DNA from 2 places in the Sporomusa sp. 246TCP1 genome. Region 2 is predicted to be linked to the other one. Evidence: riboswitches for the same ligand, from Rfam matches in the RefSeq annotation. Region 2 holds a riboswitch; the other holds the start of a gene.
What was found. Region 2 has a riboswitch for molybdenum cofactor ahead of AC1ECB_RS15830 (TonB-dependent siderophore receptor). Riboswitches for the same ligand answer to the same signal wherever they lie in the genome.

Region 1 (4,083 bases), 2.1 Mb from region 2:
GCCGCATCATTTTCATGAATTGTCTGCGCATTTACTTCCCAGACATAAATATTTTCCTTGCCAATATCCAGTAGTCGCGGAATATCTTCCTTACAGATTACATGGCCCTTCCTAAATGCTTTGCCTTTACGTTTTCCTGGGATAATTTCAGTAATATCATGACAAAGAACCATACCTTCTGCCTGATATACAGGAACTGCTCTCATTGATCTTCCTCCTTAGCTAATTCCAATCTGCATATATAGCCTCTTGCAACACTAGAGCGTTCTAGAATGTTCCAAAATGTCCTAGAATTATTTTAGAGCAATTTCGAAATTATATAATTGCAAGATTTATGCCAATTTTGACTATTTTTCAAAAATACAATCAGTGCCATTTATTCTCTATTATTCACCTCCTCTCCACACGGACATTTTTTTTATTCGGAATACATTATCCCATATTTATGGCTATAAGTAGCTTTTTAAGCCAAATAAATTACTTTAATTACCATTAATTTTTCTTTGCAAAATAATAAATATAAGCGTGTACTAGACACATAATAACAATACTTCTCTCTCTCTCAGTCTAATATGTGTACCTAAATATGTGCATAATTGTGATGCAAAAGTGACACTTATGCACTATTTGTATATTTCATACTGTTTCATTTTTCGGTACAAGGTATTTCGCGAAACTCCCATGCTGCGCGCTGTCAGACTAACATTTCCTCGATGGTTGAAAAGCAATTCCAGTATTTCCTGTCTTTCATGCTCTTCAAGCATGAAGCGTCGCCCCTGTCGCCCCTCTCTCCCGCAAAAAGATTCTGCAGCATGATAATTTGAAGAAACCACATTTTCGCTATCTGTATTTGCTGGTTGCCAATTACAAATTTCTTTCGGTAAATTCCCGAGATTTACCACCTGCCCTTCTGTCAGACTAACAATTCGCTCCACCACATTCTGGAGTTCACGCACATTTCCTGGCCAGTCGTATCGTACAATTCGGTCAATAACCTCCGGACTAACCAAAAAGTTCCGGTCATGCTTATCCTGCTTTTCTAAAAAATAGTTAAACAATGCTACGATATCATCGGAACGTTCCCGCAGCGGCGGTATTGTGATCGATATAACATCTAACCGATAATATAGATCTTTGCGAAAGGTCCCCTTTTCTACTTCTTTCAATAAACTTTTATTGGTAGCACAAATCACCCTGACATCAACAGGGATTACCTTATCACAGCCAATTCGATTTACTTTTCTCTCCTGCAATACACGCAGCAACGCTACTTGCTGTTCCAACGGCATATCGCCAATTTCATCCAAAAACAGCGTTCCGCCGCAGGCGAGCTCGAATTTACCTGGCTTCCCCCCACGCTTAGCCCCAGTAAAGGCACCCTCCGCATAGCCAAATAGTTCACTGCCAATAAGTTCCCTGGGTATAGCCCCGCAGTTTACAGCTATGAAGGGTCCGGTGTTACGTTCACTTCGATTGTGGATAGCCTGAGCAAATATTTCTTTTCCTGTACCGCTTTCGCCTTGAAGCAATACGCTGGATAGTGAGTTTGCGGCAAGTGAGGCTATCCGGACAGCTTCCAGAATAGCTTTACTTTCGCCAATAATGTCGCTAAACTGTAAAGTCCCATAGTTTCCGCTAAACCGGTTCACCAAATTTTGAATTTGTTTAATGGGCCGTAGAATAATAACACCGCCTGTCACTGCTCCCTGTTCATCGGTAACAGGCTCCCCTGATGCCCAAAAATGACTAATCTCACCGTTGATGTCAAGCATGATTTCAGTGTCTGCGCAGGATTCTTTACACATTAGCATTCTTCTAACAAAGGAATTTTTAGCTCCTAAGATGCTTTCTACCTGAATTCCACGCGTATCCTCAATGTCATTTATGCCAATGCCAAGTATATTTTTGGCAACAGGGTTCAGTTCGCTAATAACACCATTATTGTCAACCATAATTACGCCATCAGACATAGTATTGAAAATACTTGTCAACCGATTATTAATTACACTTAGTTCTTTATTTTTTTTTCTAATACCTAGCTGAGCCATAATTGCTTCCGCTGCAGCCATCACCATCCCCAGTGTATGTAAATGAGCAGCCTCTGATTTGCCTGAAACATCAAGAATTCCTATAACTGTCCCTTTCTCGTCAATGATCGGGGCTGCCGAACAGGTCAAACAGTGATGTTTGCGGCAGTAATGCTCAGATCCTGAAACCTGAATTGATTGCCCTGTAATCAATGCTGTACCAATAGCGTTAGTACCAGCTTCGGCTTCACTCCAATTCGCACCTTGAAAAAAACTCGCCGTCATTGGGTTTGTCAAGGTATCCTTATCGCCAAAAATTTCCATAATATAACCACGTGTATCGGTTAGTGCCACAACAAAACCAGAGCCTGCGACAATCTGGTACAAGTTTTCCATAAAGGGTTTGGCAATAATAATAAGATCCCGGTTTTTTCGCAACATAACCTGAAGACTGGCAATTTCCAATTGGCGATGAATGCTATCATCATTGGGATTAACCTTGGCTTGACGGCACCTTATCCATGAATCCCAAATTTCTGGTCTGATAGAATAATTATAATTCTTGTCAGTACTTTTTAGCGTGGCTGTAAAATTTAGCCATCCGTCCCAGGTACTATCAATAGAGTTTTCGGCATACACAGCCATAAGTCACCCTCCTGTCTAAATTTTAACGTAACATCAGGTCCTGCAAATAAAGAAAATACGGCTTGTGCCAATCTTTTTACTAAGCAGCAGCCGCTGTTGTCCTCGTTCCGGTTTTAAAAAAGTTATGCTTATAGGGAAAATAAAAAGACAGAGCACGCAAAAAAAGGAGAGCGCTCTGCCTCAAATAGTAGCACTTACTCCTTTCCGCAACGGGAGGCTTACCGGTTTCCTGGTAAACCCAACGATCTGGTTGTCGTAGTTTCCATTAGACTACCAGATTCGGAGTTAATGAATATTCTGTTATTCATCAATATTATTCGTTACTAGCGATTAAAATCCTGCCTCATCGATGAAATATTCTCCAACGAGTTACATTTATCTGTCTAATGCGATATTTGAAAATTATAACCAGTGTGCATAGTGCCATTTCCCTTTGCTGCACTTTGCTTTTTTATTTATAATATAAATAGTACAGCTTGTTCTAGGTACTTTCATAATTATAAGGAGTTGAGCGGATGAAAGTCGTATCAGTATACGAAGCGGAAGGTATGGTAATGTGCCATGACATTACAGAGATTGTTCCCGGAAAGTCAAAAGGCCGGGCATTTAAAAAAGGTCATGTAGTAAAGAGCGAGGACATACCTAAACTACTAAATTTAGGGAAAGAGCACTTATATGTCTGGGAAATAAATGAGAATGCTTTGCATGAAAATGCTGCAGCAATTAGAATCGCCGAAGCCGTTGCCGGCCAAGGCATTACCTTGACAGAGCCAGTGGAAGGCAAGGTTGAACTTAGAGCGAAAATGGCGGGTCTGTTAAAAATTAATACCAGTGCATTAGAAAAAATAAACGACATTGATGAAATAGTGTTGGCTACCATTCATTCAAATCAGATGGTCGGTGCCGGAGACGTTATTGCCGGCAGCCGGGTTGTTCCTCTGGTAATTAATACTGACAAAATACGCAATGTGGAAAAAATAGGTGAGGCGTTTTTCCCAATCGTGGAGATCAAACCGTTAAGATCGCTAAAGGTAGGAGTCGTTACCACCGGCAGCGAGGTTTATCATGGACGCATACAAGATCAGTTTGGCCCTGTTATACAGAGAAAAATAACGGAATTAGGCAGTCAAATTTTACGGCAGATCTTTTCTGATGATAATGTTGCGATGATTTCTGAGTCCATCCTAACGTTAATCAAAGAAGGGGCCGAAATGATTATAACCACCGGCGGGATGTCGGTTGACCCGGATGATGTAACCCCTGCGGGAATTAAAGAGGCCGGCGGCTGTGTCATTGCTTACGGAGCACCAGTACTTCCGGGGTCAATGTTTATGCTTGCCTGTATCGGCGATATTCCGGTATTAGGTTTACCCGGTTGCGTGATGTATCACAAAACAACAATATTTGATTT
Region 2 (4,083 bases):
TTTGCGCCGCCATAAGACCAATACTTCTTGTTGGTAATGTTATTGATATTTAAGGAATAGCGCCAATCTTTGGTCTTATAATAAATTACCGCGTCTAATACGGTATAACCGTCAATCGATCCGTACTTACTATTGTTTAAATGCAGCATACGCCGGCCAACATATGTCAGGCCGCCGCCAAAGCCCAAGCCTTTATGCGGCCCATCCAAAAACTCATAGGTAGTCCATAATTTATAAGAATTAAGCGGAACCATTGGAAATACATTTCCAGATAAGTAATAATCATCCTTGTATACACGAGCATCACAATGAGAGAAAGCCAGCAAAACATTCCAGCCGGGACGGATAACGTAAGAAGCATCCAAATCATAGCCTTTGCTGCCATATTCACCGATCTGGACATATTCTTCTGGCTCTGTGTCGGGTATACAATAAACCATATTCTGGCGTTTGATGTGGTAAGCTGAAAACGTAATACTGGCGCGATTACTCAGGTCTACCTTTAGACCACCCTCAATCTGATTCCCGGTTTCCGGCTTAAAGTAGAAAGTTTTGACGCCATTATCTTTGGGACTTACTGGGTTATAGGTAGTTGAATATCCGGTGAACCAGGTAACCCCCGGCGCTGCATCATAGGTTACTCCCAATCTACGGCTGTAGCCGGTGTTGTTGGGGTTACTATTGTAACTCCATTTTTGCCTGGTATAACTTATCCCGGCTGCCAGCTTAAGCTTGGGTGAAATCTCCAATATATCCGATAGATAACCGCCATTGCGATACTCAATACTGGGACTGGTCTTATGCCAACTATATTTTTCATCTCTTACCGGAGTACTCCAAACAGGGTTAAGTAGGGACATGTCCGGCATATTATAATCCCAATAGCAATAAGGTACTATATCGGTATATTTAGCCCAGGTATAGCCTAAAGTCAGGTCGTGCTTAAGCCCCAAAGCTTTAAACTTCCCATTAAGAGTAGTATCCCATGCTTTGGTATTATCTGACCACTCTTTACATACCCAATATTGCTCAATAGTAAGATTATTAATATTTACAGTACCACTGCTCTGATAATTGGATAAAGTCGACCGTTTGCTATAGCTCAAAGCCGAGCGAAGAGTCCAGATATCATTGAACTTGTGCTCGATCTGACCCGAAACACTACGTCCAATGTATTTGGTTTTGTTAGTCGGGCAGTTATAGTTCATATTATAAGGTATCAAGCCGATCGGATCCCTGATGGTTCCCGTAGCCGGCAGACTGCCGGCATCGCCGTAGTTTAGCCCGTCGTGATAATGATAACCCAATTCGAAGGTATAAGTGGTATCGTCACGTGGCTGGCCCTGCACAACAAAACTGCCGTCAAAGCGCTTAAATTTTACATCCCGCTGGAAAGAACGATAGTCAGCGTTTTGAATAATAGTTCGAGACAGCCATTTTTTATCTTCCGTCAGCGGCAGAGACATATCGATGTCCTGTGACTTACCGCCCCATGAACGAAAATCGGTACCGATGGTAAATTTATAAAAAGGCAGCGGCTTTTTGGTAATCATGTTAATCAGTCCGCCCGGCGAACCATTTCCGTAAAGTACCGCAGCAGGTCCCTTGAGCACCTCAATTCGGTCAATGTTCCCAGTCCATCCAGCAACGGTAGAACTAGTGTCCCATAACCCATTTACATAGAGGGCGGAGTCAAACGCACTTCCCCCAAAGCCTCGGATGGTATACAAATTGCCACCCCAATATTGTGGTTGCTTTCGGGTTGCAAATACTCCGGAGATATTAGTCAACACCTCATCAAGTGTGGTCGGCCGCTGCTCTTCTAGAATCTTTTGTCCCACAACGGTAATTGACTGCGGTAAATCCTTATTCTCTACATCCGACTTACTGCCAGAGGAGCTTTTGGTTACAGGGTACTCATTGACTCCTTCAGCATCGGGCTGCTGGCCTATAGTCAGTTTTTTCTTGTCCTTTTTCGCCTTGACCTCCACCTCAGCTATCGGAACATTCGCAGTCTGCGGCGCACTATTTGCTACGGTGGTTTGATTATCGGCTTTGCGCGCAGCCTGTTGGTCAGTCGCTTGCTCTTGTTCTTGGGCCTGATCTGATTGTTGTCCGGCAGCGGCAGTCTGAGTTTCTTCCGCTGGCACAGTTTTGACAGCCTCTTCCGCCACTGCTATGCCCGACATGCAGCAGGACAAAACAACAGCCAAAGTCAAAACGCCACCCCGCATTCGCTTTTTCTTTTTCATCTTTTCTCGCTCCTCCTTCTTCAAATTTTTTTAGCGCTCTACACCGGCATTGTTCTCACTATAACCCTTTTGTCTACCACTAGACAAAAACGAAAAAGATTGCCAGTCACCATCGGAAACGGCTTGGCAATCTTTTCGAATTAGTGCATAGGGGAACAAACAGACATAAAGCTTGCACTTGTCCGCTAAATTGCGCTCCTTTCCAAACGGGAGGCATAACCGTTTCCAATTATGCCCATAGGCCAACTACCATTCTTGTAGAGTGAGGTAATATTGGCTCGGAGTCTACTATTCCATTCAACATCAAAAGAACTTCAACATTTGCTAGCTGCTGGATTTGTGGCATTTGGAATAATTCAATATTGTATGCTCTGCTGTTGTTGAGAAAGGTATTCGTTAACCAACTACCTTAAACCCTAGATCTTCCACTGTTTTAACATACTCTGCATGACTTGCAGAGCCGGTTATAATTGCTTCTTTTTTCCCCAAATCAACACTCGCACTTGTAACTCCAGGCATTCCTTGAAGTGCTCTTTCCACTTTACCTTTACACATGCCGCACGACATGCCCTCAATTTTTAATACTGTTTGATCAGACTGGCTCATTGTTTTCACCTCCCTACAACTTTTTTATAATTGTCACCCGAAAAACGGATTTGACAATAAACAGTTATGTTGCTAAATTTACTGTATTTAAACAAATATCATATGACTTATTTTTACTTTGACTTCAATTATTTTTGTTTTTCTTAGCTTATTTTATATTATTTTGTAATTTTATTACAAGTAGGTATTTTTATGTAACATACTAATATAAAAATACCTACTTGGCATAAAGATGTGCATGCATAATGGCGAGACGTTTTACTTTTGGCATTATCCCAAAAAACAAAAGGTCTAGGCCCTAAGCGTCTAAAAGCTGAAAAGCCGGGCGATATTCCTAAAATCCGTAAACTCACTTACGCTCAAACAGTACGGATTTTTTAACGGAATACCGCCCGGCTTTTCTCCTGCGGAACGCTTTTTCCGGCAAAAGCCGGGGGTACGGGGTACGGGGTGCGGGGTACGGGGCACGGGGTCACCTGTGCCGGGTTTTGTACTTGACACCCCTTGTATTATAAAGCCTCCGCGACTCTCATATCTTAACATAAAATCTCATATAAAAATAAGAGCCGCAAGTGGATCAATAAATCGCTTAATAGAAATCGTATCGTTACGTGCGTGATAGAAAACTTATACTTGAACTTATATTCCTAGGTACTTTTGTATTAGTAGGTTATATAAAAATACCTACTTGTAACAAATTACCTTTTAATGTATTATTTGTTGTAAACACAAACAAATATAAACATGTTCAATAGCATAATTGATTTTGTTATGTTGGGTTAAATCTGTTATTGTTGCAAATCAATAGTTGTATCAAATTATTAGTAGCTTAATATATACAAGTTTTTAGAAGATTTTAGACCGCATAATAACTAGTTGTAGAAACCACTACAGTTCACAAGTTACAATTTTTCTTACTACTTATAAAATTAGGATAATTCTGCGATAAGCAGTGTTACCAAAAAATCTATGAAGGGAGGGAATAATGTGACAAAGCTGTTGTTTGAAGAACCTGAAATTACTAAAGTCGGTAAGATGGAAGAGTTAGTTGGTGGAGACGGGGACAGTGATAATGTAGACGGGAGTGGTTACTACACTTCTTCACAATGCAATAAAGATTGTCAGCAATATCCATGTCCAAATCCCCACAACTGTCCCTACGGTGACGCTCAGCCTTTATAAAGAGAGTTTTCGTCAAACTATTTTACTAGAGTCTGCATCGCAC

Region 1: linked by a shared signal. The riboswitch ahead of AC1ECB_RS06000 (sigma-54-dependent Fis family transcriptional regulator) and the one ahead of AC1ECB_RS15830 (TonB-dependent siderophore receptor) in region 2 are both predicted to bind molybdenum cofactor.

The regions. Positions count from the first base shown of each region.
Region 1 covers NZ_CM170492.1:1,200,682-1,204,764, reverse strand. Annotated here, with positions in the region: gene AC1ECB_RS06005 (molybdopterin-binding protein) at 1-206, opposite strand, end outside; gene AC1ECB_RS06000 (sigma-54-dependent Fis family transcriptional regulator) at 624-2,672, opposite strand; molybdenum cofactor riboswitch at 2,855-2,969, opposite strand; gene AC1ECB_RS05995 (molybdopterin-binding protein) at 3,188-4,083, shown strand, end outside.
Region 2 covers NZ_CM170492.1:3,329,461-3,333,543, forward strand. Annotated here, with positions in the region: gene AC1ECB_RS15830 (TonB-dependent siderophore receptor) at 1-2,252, opposite strand, end outside; molybdenum cofactor riboswitch at 2,432-2,548, opposite strand; gene AC1ECB_RS15835 (heavy-metal-associated domain-containing protein) at 2,649-2,858, opposite strand; gene AC1ECB_RS15840 (hypothetical protein) at 3,846-4,040, shown strand.